4 regions of the Fodinicola acaciae genome follow, and region 1 is predicted to be linked to each of the others. Evidence: riboswitches for the same ligand, from Rfam matches in the RefSeq annotation. Region 1 holds a riboswitch; each other region holds the start of a gene.

What was found. A riboswitch is a leader RNA that binds a small molecule or an ion and turns the genes downstream of it on or off. The one in region 1 is predicted to bind cobalamin.
Region 2: it holds a riboswitch for cobalamin, as region 1 does, so the genes downstream of both, GNX95_RS25545 (CbtB domain-containing protein) here and GNX95_RS21550 (cobalamin biosynthesis protein) in region 1, are expected to answer to the same signal.
Region 3: it holds a riboswitch for cobalamin, as region 1 does, so the genes downstream of both, GNX95_RS04345 (ribonucleoside-diphosphate reductase subunit alpha) here and GNX95_RS21550 (cobalamin biosynthesis protein) in region 1, are expected to answer to the same signal.
Region 4: it holds a riboswitch for cobalamin, as region 1 does, so the genes downstream of both, metE (5-methyltetrahydropteroyltriglutamate--homocysteine S-methyltransferase) here and GNX95_RS21550 (cobalamin biosynthesis protein) in region 1, are expected to answer to the same signal.

What each region holds. Positions count from the first base shown of each region.
Region 1 covers NZ_WOTN01000002.1:1,345,377-1,347,569, forward strand. The annotation lists gene GNX95_RS21540 (substrate-binding domain-containing protein) at 1-55, opposite strand, end outside; gene GNX95_RS21545 (PadR family transcriptional regulator) at 148-774, shown strand; cobalamin riboswitch at 1,240-1,370, shown strand; gene GNX95_RS21550 (cobalamin biosynthesis protein) at 1,401-2,193, shown strand, end outside.
Region 2 covers NZ_WOTN01000002.1:2,172,700-2,174,892, reverse strand. The annotation lists gene GNX95_RS25555 (DsbA family oxidoreductase) at 1-298, opposite strand, end outside; gene GNX95_RS25550 (CbtA family protein) at 327-1,052, opposite strand; gene GNX95_RS25545 (CbtB domain-containing protein) at 1,062-1,274, opposite strand; adenosylcobalamin (AdoCbl) riboswitch at 1,277-1,416, opposite strand; gene GNX95_RS25540 (histidine phosphatase family protein) at 1,456-2,010, shown strand; gene GNX95_RS25535 (winged helix-turn-helix transcriptional regulator) at 1,973-2,193, opposite strand, start outside.
Region 3 covers NZ_WOTN01000001.1:949,514-951,706, forward strand. The annotation lists gene GNX95_RS04340 (HNH endonuclease) at 1-380, opposite strand, end outside; cobalamin riboswitch at 689-889, shown strand; gene GNX95_RS04345 (ribonucleoside-diphosphate reductase subunit alpha) at 1,050-2,193, shown strand, end outside.
Region 4 covers NZ_WOTN01000001.1:1,090,538-1,092,730, reverse strand. The annotation lists gene GNX95_RS05015 (RNA polymerase sigma-70 factor) at 1-94, opposite strand, end outside; gene GNX95_RS05010 (carboxymuconolactone decarboxylase family protein) at 229-714, shown strand; cobalamin riboswitch at 716-954, shown strand; gene metE (5-methyltetrahydropteroyltriglutamate--homocysteine S-methyltransferase) at 1,061-2,193, shown strand, end outside.

The DNA of each region.
Region 1 (2,193 bases):
CCTGCGTGCGGTCGTAATCCCAGCATGCCAACGTGATCGGCACTCGTACGCTCACCGCGCCTCCAGGTAGGTCGCCGGGTATATGCCTATGCGTCGTAGTATTACCGGAACCAACTGAGCGTCCGGCCGGAACAGGAGGAGCGGACGGTGTCGCTGCGCCACGCGTTGCTCGCTTTGCTGGAGGCCGAGCCGATGAGCGGTTACAGCCTGGCCAGGTTTTTCGAGCAGTCGGTGGCCTACGTCTGGCACGCACCGCATTCGCAGATTTATCCGGAGCTGCGGCGGATGCACGAGGCGGGGCTGATTTCCGGCCGGTCGGAAGCGCGCGGCACCCACGCGACCAAGACGATTTACACGCTCACCAAAGAAGGACGCGCGGAGTTGGCGCGCTGGGTCGAGGAGGTCACGCCGTCGCAGCGCGAACGGGACGCCGGCTATCTCAAGGCGAGCTATCTGGAATACGCCAGCTTTGCCAGTGCGCGCAAGCAGTTTGAGGCACACCGCGCGCATCACGAGGAACAGCGGCGGCGCTGGGAGGCGCACGTACGCAACCTGGAAAACCGCGACACCGACCTGCTGCGCATCCGGCTCGCGCAAAACGCTGAGCTGGCCGACGCGGTGGTCGCGTACAAGGTGCACGTCTATCACGGCCTCATCGACCGTGCGAAACACGAAGTCCGCTGGGCCACCGCCGGCCTGAAGCTGGTCGACGAGCTGGAAGCCGGATTTCGCGCCGGAAAGAAGGCGGCGCCGCGCAAACGCAGGACCGGATAGCCGGCGCGCCCTGGCGTCTGGTTTCGCGCATCCAAGTGCCTCCCGACCCGCCGACGACTCAAGATATACGTATCGAGTGACCTAAACAACGCGGTGCGTAGTCTTTGCGGTGATTTCACGCGCTATGTCCGCGGAGACTGTTGTTTATGTCTCGCCATACCTATATCTTGGAATACGCGCCGGACCGGGCCCCCGACCGGCCCGGCGCACTCGACCGATGGTGCTGCCTGGTCGTCGGGCACGACTTCCATGGCGGATCGGTCATCGTTGTTTTTCCTGGGGTCGGAGCCCCCGGACCCCCGTCCGTGTGGTCGGGTCGCGTCGGGTGCCTGCGAGTTGGCGGCAGGCCTTTCCCCGCGTCGGATCGGATGGTCCGGTTCCGTTGGAAGTGGTGCGGCGATCGTCGATGGCGGCGCGGGCGTGTGATGTGGTCGCGGCGCGGGGCTCCTTGACACTGCGGAAACGGCTGTGGTTGCGTACGAGGGTTCGTCGACGGCAGTGGAGGAAGCCGGTGTGAATCCGGCGCGGTCCCGCCACTGTTAGCCAGGCCACCCAGCCCGGCAGCCAGGAACTCCGGCCGTCGATCCTTCGTCCCGAGGCGTGGACACCTCGAGGAAGGCGTGTCGATGCTGCGTGGCGTGCCGCTCGCACTGCTCGCGGGTACGTTGCTCGACGGCGTTCTCGGCGACCCGCGGCGCGGCCACCCGGTCGCGGTTTTCGGCCGCGTCGCGGCATCCCTGGAAAACCGGATGTGGGCCGACAGCCGACCACGCGGCGCGGCGTACGCCGCAACCCTCGTCGGCGGCGCGGCCCTGGTCGGCGTCGCCGGACAGCGGTCGTGGACGATCACCGCGGCGGCGACCTGGACCGTTCTTGGCGGCACCTCGCTCGTACGCGAAGGCCGGCACATGCGGACTTTGCTGGCCGGCGGCGATCTCCCGGCGGCACGGCAGCGGCTGAGCCACCTGTGCGGCCGCGACGCCACCGAGCTGGACGCGTCCGAGCTCAGCCGGGCGACCGTCGAATCGATTGCCGAAAACACCTCCGACGCGGTCGTCGCGCCGCTGTTCTGGGGTGCCGTGGCTGGACTGCCGGGCCTGCTGGCATACCGAGCGGTCAACACCTTGGACGCGATGGTCGGTCATCACAACCCGCGCTACGCGCGTTTTGGCTGGGCTGCGGCCAGACTCGACGACCTGGCCAACTGGCTGCCGGCGAGGATGACCGGCTTTCTCGCCGCGGCACTGGCCCCGACGGTCGGCGGCAATCCCGTCCACACCTTGCGAACGATGTTTCGGGACGGCGGCGACCATCCGAGCCCGAATGCCGGCCGGTGCGAGGCCGCGTTCGCCGGCGCGCTCGGCGTACGGCTCGGCGGCGCCAACCGCTACGGCGATCGCGTGGAGATACGCGGAAATC
Region 2 (2,193 bases), 830 kb from region 1:
TGTTGGCCGGATGCATGTGCTCGAAGTCGTAGTGCAACCCCACCGACTCCGCGATGCCGCCGACTCGCGCGTTCATCTCCTTGACCTGCTCGGCCGTGACGCCGAGATGGCCGGAGAGGAAGTCGGCGTGCGACCCGTCGTAGTCGACCGGCATGTCCGGCACCAGCTCGAAGCTGTGGTATTCGATCTCGACCGGCACACCGGTCTCGGCCAGGCCGGCCTCCAGCCGTCGCTTGCCGATGTAGCACCACGGACAGGCGATATCGGACCAGATGTCGATTTTGATCGGTTCGTTCACGACATGAACAACCGCCGGGCGTACGCCGCTATTCCGCCGTCGCGACCGCTCCTTCGGTCAGCGGCCGCTGGACCAGCGCGCCGAACACCAGGCCGATGGTCGTCCACATCACCAGCTGCGTGCCGATCGAGGCGAGCCGGAAGTTCCACAGCACCGCGGCCGGAAAACCCGGCGGCACCTCGTCGACCGCCGGCAGCAGGATCGCCACGATCGTCGCGGCGACAACGAAAACCGCCGCACCGACCAGTGTCGCGTTCCACGCTCCGAGACGTGGCACCAACCGGCGGCCGACGTACGCGGCGGCCACCGCCAACGCGATCGACAGCACGACCATGGTGAAATACGTGACCGTACGCTGGCCGATCGTGTCGGGATTGCCAACCGCCGGCGGATTTCCGGGATACTTCAGGAAGGGCACCACGAAGGTGACCAGAAATCCGACCAGCGCGATGACGACCGAGGTCACCCGCGGACTCATCCGACCGATCCGGCCGTACGCGATGGCAAACGCCAGCGCGAAAAGTCCACCGAAGACCAGCGCGTAGACGAGCACACCCGTCGCCAGTCCGAGGGTGCTCTGCACCGCGCGGCTGACCAGCTCAGGTTCCTCGTGCTCGCCGGTCGCGGCGGCCATCGCCGACTCGAACGAGATCGCGCTGTTCACCGATGGCTCACCGAAAATCCGCCCGAAAACCAACGCGAGCACGCCGGCGGCAAGGCCGGCCAGCATGCCGCGGATCAGCAGCATCCTCATGATCGTGGCTTAATGGCAGGGAAAGCCGAGCAGGTGACGCGCGTCGTGCACGTATTCGTGCACGTAATGGCCGGAGATCAGCGAGGTTGCGCCCTCCTCCGCACCGACGAAGTAGAGCAGCACGACGGCCAGTGCCGCGACGAAAATGGCCCACGGCAGGATTTCCCTGACCGGAATGCGAATCGGCTCCGGCCTGGCCTGGGGTGTCGAGATGGCGCTCACAGCTTCTCCTCCTGGGTTGACGCGACCCTTGCGGCGGTGCGGACGACGACGGAGGGTCTGACTCGCGAGCTGAGGCTCGCTCACAGCGGCGCGACCGTGCCGGACTCTCACCGGCTTCCTCATTGCCGTCGAACGAGTGAACGCTAGGCTGCCGGCCAAGGTGGTGTCAATCGAGGAGAGCATGCTCACGTCGCGGCTTACGCTCATCAGCCACGCGCCGACGGCCGCGACACGCGCGGCCAGCTTCGCGATCGACGACGACGATCTGCTCGCGCCGGTGCCGCCCATCGGCCTGCGCGCCGGCACGTTCCTGACCGGCCCGGAGCGTCGATGCCGGCGTACGGCCGAAGGCCTCGGCTTCGCGGCGACCGTCGAGCCGCCTCTGGCCGACCTCGACGTGGCCGCGTGGCGCGGCCGTACGCTCACCGAGGTCGACCAGGCTGACCTGGCATTATGGCTGACCGACCCGGCCGCGACTCCGCACGGCGGCGAGTCCGTCGAGTCGCTGATCGCGCGGGTCGGCGCGTGGCTGGAGACCGTCGAGGGGCGTACGGTCGCCGTCACGCACGCCGCGGTCGTCCGCGCCGCGCTCGTCCACGCGCTCGCCGCGCCGCCGCGGTCCTTCTGGCGGATCGACGTCTCACCGCTCAGCCGCACGGCGTTGTCACGCTCCGGACCGTCCTGGACCGTCTCCTCGGTCAATCTCGCGGTTGGATCCGGACCGTCGTCCTCGTGAGCACGTGGCCGCACGACGAGCACAGCAGGCAAGGCGCCAGAGTGCTGCCGCACGGTGTGTGGGTGATCAGCACGGTCGGCTCGATCGCCGGATGCTGCGTGAGCGTCCAGTCGGCGATGAACACCAGCGTGGGAAAAAACGCGCGACCTTTCGCCGTCAGGTGATACGCCCGCGCGTCAGTGC
Region 3 (2,193 bases), on a different contig from region 1:
GTGATCACCGTACGGATCGCGTCCAACTGCGAGTCGGCCAGATCGCCGCGGCGCATGGCCTGGGCGGCGAGGTCCAGCTTCGGCGCCAACATCTCACCGGTCAACGCCATGCCCGGGCAGAACGCGCGAGCGCGCTGCACCCGGCGACTGGCCTCGGTCGGGGAGAGCAACAACTGGTCTTCCAACAGCTGCTGGATATTCTTGGCCTGCAGCTGCTCGTACGCCTCTTTGTGCTCAATCGCCTTCACGATATTCAACACCCGCGCCGCGGCCTTGCGATACTCCCGCTCCGCCTCGCGCAGCATCGCCGCGAGCGCGTCCGCGTCTTCTTCCGGCCACGGGTCACCGACTGGCGCGGTGGTGGCGGAAGGAGTGGTCATGCCTCCAATAATACCGGCCACACCGACAAAACCACGCCACCACACACATCTGTGGACAATGTTTTCTTCGCTACAAGCGAAAAGTCCAACGTGTGCGTACGAGCGCTCCGCACCAAGCACCGTTGGTCGACAACGGTCCGCAGATGACACGCAGCTCTGGCCGGTAGCCAGGCTCAACACGCCAAGCATCTGCCGCACTCCGGCTTGACAGTTGGCGCCGGAAGCCGATCGGTCGCCGTGCGTCCAGACGCATCTTGGGTCGACACGCCGACATAGGCTGGTTCAACCACGACTCGACCCCAAGATGTAGTGTCAGGCGCGTTGGTGGTTCACCCCGGCGGCCAGTCGGGGGGTGGCAACAGGGAACCCGGTGCGAGTCCGGGACTGTCCCGCAGCGGTGAGGGGGAACGACCGCCGTCATCAGCACTGGGTGACAAACCTGGGAAGCGACGGTCAGTAGGCCAACGGTGCCCCCGAGTCCGAAGACCTGCCATCGGCGTGCGTACGACCCTGTCCTGAGCTCACGAGGAGGAGCCGTCATGTCGCGTGCCGTTTTCACGCCCGATTAGCGATCGGCTGTTTTCCCTTGTCGCCGGGAAACGCCGGAAATGATCTCTGTCGTCATGAGTGTGCCGCCGCATGCTCATTTTACCGCCGTGGAGAACACGCATGTCCAAACCCAGCATCACGGTGGTCCGCCGCAACGGTGAGACCTCCGCCTTTGATGCCAGCAAAATCTCGGTCGCGCTGAGCAAGGCATTCCTCGCCGTGGAAGGCGCGGACGCGGCAACCTCCAGCCGGGTACGCGAGCTGGTCGCCGGGCTGACCGGCCAGGTCGAGGCGGCGTTGTCGCGCGACGCCGGTCCAGATCGTCCAGTGCACATCGAGCAGATCCAGGATCAGGTGGAGCTCGCGTTGATGCGCGGTGAGCACCACAAAGTGGCACGCGCATACGTGCTTTATCGCGAGCAGCACGCGAAAGCGCGAGAGAAGGCGCCGGAGATCGCGGTCAGGCATCCGGACATCGAGCGGCTCACGCTGGTGGTCAAGGAGGCCTGCGCCGGCCTGGACTCGGTGTCCGCGGAGCTGGTTCTCCAGGAAACCAGGCGAAACCTGTACGACGGCATCACCGCCGCCGAGCTCGCGCTCGCGCCGTTGATGGCGGCGCGTACGCTCGTCGAGACAGATCCGGAGTATTCGTACGTCAGCGCGCGACTGCTCCTCGACAACCTGCGCGCCGAGGCACTCAGCTTCATCGACGGGAGGCCGTCGACCGCGAGCCACGGCGAGATCACCGGTGGATACGCCACATACTTCCAAAAATACGTCGAGCGCGGCATTGAACTCGGCCAGCTCGATCCCGCTCTGAAAAGGTTCGACCTGGCCAGGCTTGGCTCGGCGTTGGACGCGGACCGGGACCTGCTCTTCCAGTTTCTCGGCCTGCAGACACTCTACGACCGCTATCTGCTGCACAGTCGCGGCACGCGTTACGAGCTGCCGCAGGCGTTTTTCATGCGAGTGGCGATGGGGCTCGCGCTGCGCGAGGTGCAGCCTGACGACCGTGCGATCGAGTTCTACGATCTGTTGTCGTCGTTCGACTTCATGTGCTCGACGCCGACGCTTTTCAACGCTGGTACGACCCGGCCGCAGCTGTCGTCGTGTTTCCTCACCACGGTGGAAGACGATCTGAGCAGCATTTTCCATGGCATCAGGAACAACGCGTTGCTGTCCAAGTACGCCGGCGGACTCGGCAACGACTGGACGCCGGTGCGCGGCATCGGCGCGCACATCCGCGGTACGAACGGCGAGTCGC
Region 4 (2,193 bases), on a different contig from region 1:
GCAGCACGTCCTCCGCGTCGGCAGCCGAGCCGAGCATCTCGTACGCGACGGTGAACAGCAGGTTGCGATGCTCGACGAACGTCTCGGTGTGCATGCCGGTCCTCTCGTGTCGCTCACCAGACACCACGTCGCACCGTGCTGTGACAGTGGCCCTCGTCACTGTCACACGCGGCGAATCGCCGGCATCTCGTGTTCGTCCAGTCCACAACACGAGTGAGGACGATCGTCATGGAACCCCGTATCAACCTGTTCGAGAACGAGCTCGCCGCCAAGTTCGGCAAGCGGTTCGCCAACGCCAGCATGGTGATCAGCAACTCGTCGCTGCCCAAGTCCACCCAGGAGTTGGTCAGCCTGCGGGCCAGCCAGATCAACGGCTGCGGTTTCTGCACCGACATGCACACCAAGGACGCCGCGGCGGCCGGTGAGACCTCAGTACGGCTGAACCTCGTCGCCGCCTGGCGTGAGGCGACCGTGTTCACCGAGGCGGAGCGCGCGGCGCTGGCGCTGGCCGAGGAAGGCACGCGTATCGCCGACCACCACCGTGGTGTGTCGGACGAGACCTGGCAGCAGGTGCGCAAGCACTACGACGACGACCAGCTCGCCGCGCTCGTGTCGCTGGTCGCACTGATCAACGCGGCCAACCGCATCAACGTCATCGTGCGTACGCCGGCCGGCTCGTACCAGCCAGGCATGTTCGACTCCTTCGTCGACTGACTAGAGTTGGCCGCGCAGCTGGTTCGCGGTCCACGTGTGTCGTGTGGACGGCGAGGCAAGAGGGAACCCGGTGCGAGTCCGGGACTGCCCCGCAGCGGTGAGTGAGAACGACAGCCGTCTGTCCCGTACGAGGGACGGCACTGGGTCCGCACGGGCCTGGGAAGCGACGGCCGGTAGGTGACCGGCGAGCAGCCGGTCGTGCTCACGAGTCCGAAGACCTGCCAGCGCCCGTCCCGCGACCGCGGGGCGGTTGGCCGCGACCTCGTGGGTGGGTCGGTCGGTGCGCTCGGTCCTGGGCGCCGACGCTCACCTGCGCGGTCCGCAGTGGACTCGCGAAGGAGAGCCCATGGCAGCAACGGTGTACGGCTTTCCCCGGCAAGGTGTCAACCGGGAACTGAAGAAGGCCGTCGAGTCCTACTGGAGCGGCGCCACCGACGCCGACACGCTCCTGGCCGCCGCGCGTGAGCTGCGACTGCAGCGTTTGGCGCAGCTACGCGACGCCGGCATCGCCGAGATCCCGAGCAACGATTTCTCGTTGTACGACCATATGTTGGACACGGCCATCATGGTCGGCGCCATCCCGGCGCGGCACCAGGCGGAGGCCGACCGCCTCGACCGCTATTTCGCGATGGCGCGCGGCACCGCCGACGCCGCTCCGCTGGAGATGACCAAGTGGTTCGACACCAACTACCACTACCTGGTCCCAGAGCTCGGACCCGGCACCGAGTTCCGGCTCGACGCGACCAAACCGCTCGAGGAGTTCGCCGAGGCCGGCATGGTCACCCGGCCCGTGCTGGTCGGTCCGGTCACGTTCCTGCTGCTGGCCAAGCCGGAGCCGGGCGCGCCGGCCGGCTTCGAGCCGCTGAGGCTGCTCGACCGGCTGCTGCCGTGCTATGCCGAGCTGCTGCAGGATCTGCGCGCGGCCGGCGCCGAGTGGGTCCAGCTGGACGAGCCGGCGCTGGTCACCGACCAGCCGCCGGCCGTGCTGGCGGCGGCGAAACGCGCGTACGACGCGCTCAGCGCGGAAAGGTCGCGGCCGAAGATCCTGGTCGCGACATACTTCGACCGGCTCGGTGACGCGCTGCCGGTGCTCGCCGGCACGGCCGTGGAAGGCCTGGCAATGGACTTCACCGGGCCGGCCGCCGCCAACCTCACCGACCTCGCCGCTGCCGGCGGCATCCCCGGCAAGCGGCTGGTCGCCGGCGTGGTGGACGGCCGCAACATCTGGATCGCCGACCTGCCGGCGGCACTGTCGACGCTTGGTACGTTGCTCGGTCTCGCGCAGACCGTCGACGTGTCGGCATCGTGCTCGTTGCTGCACGTGCCGATCGACGTCACGCTCGAGCGCGATCTGGATCCGCAGCTGGCCGGCTGGTTCGCTTTCGCGGCACAGAAACTGCAGGAGATCAGCACCCTGGCCAAGGGCCTGACCGACGGCCGGGACGCCATCGCCGGGCAGCTCCAAGTCAACGCCGCTCG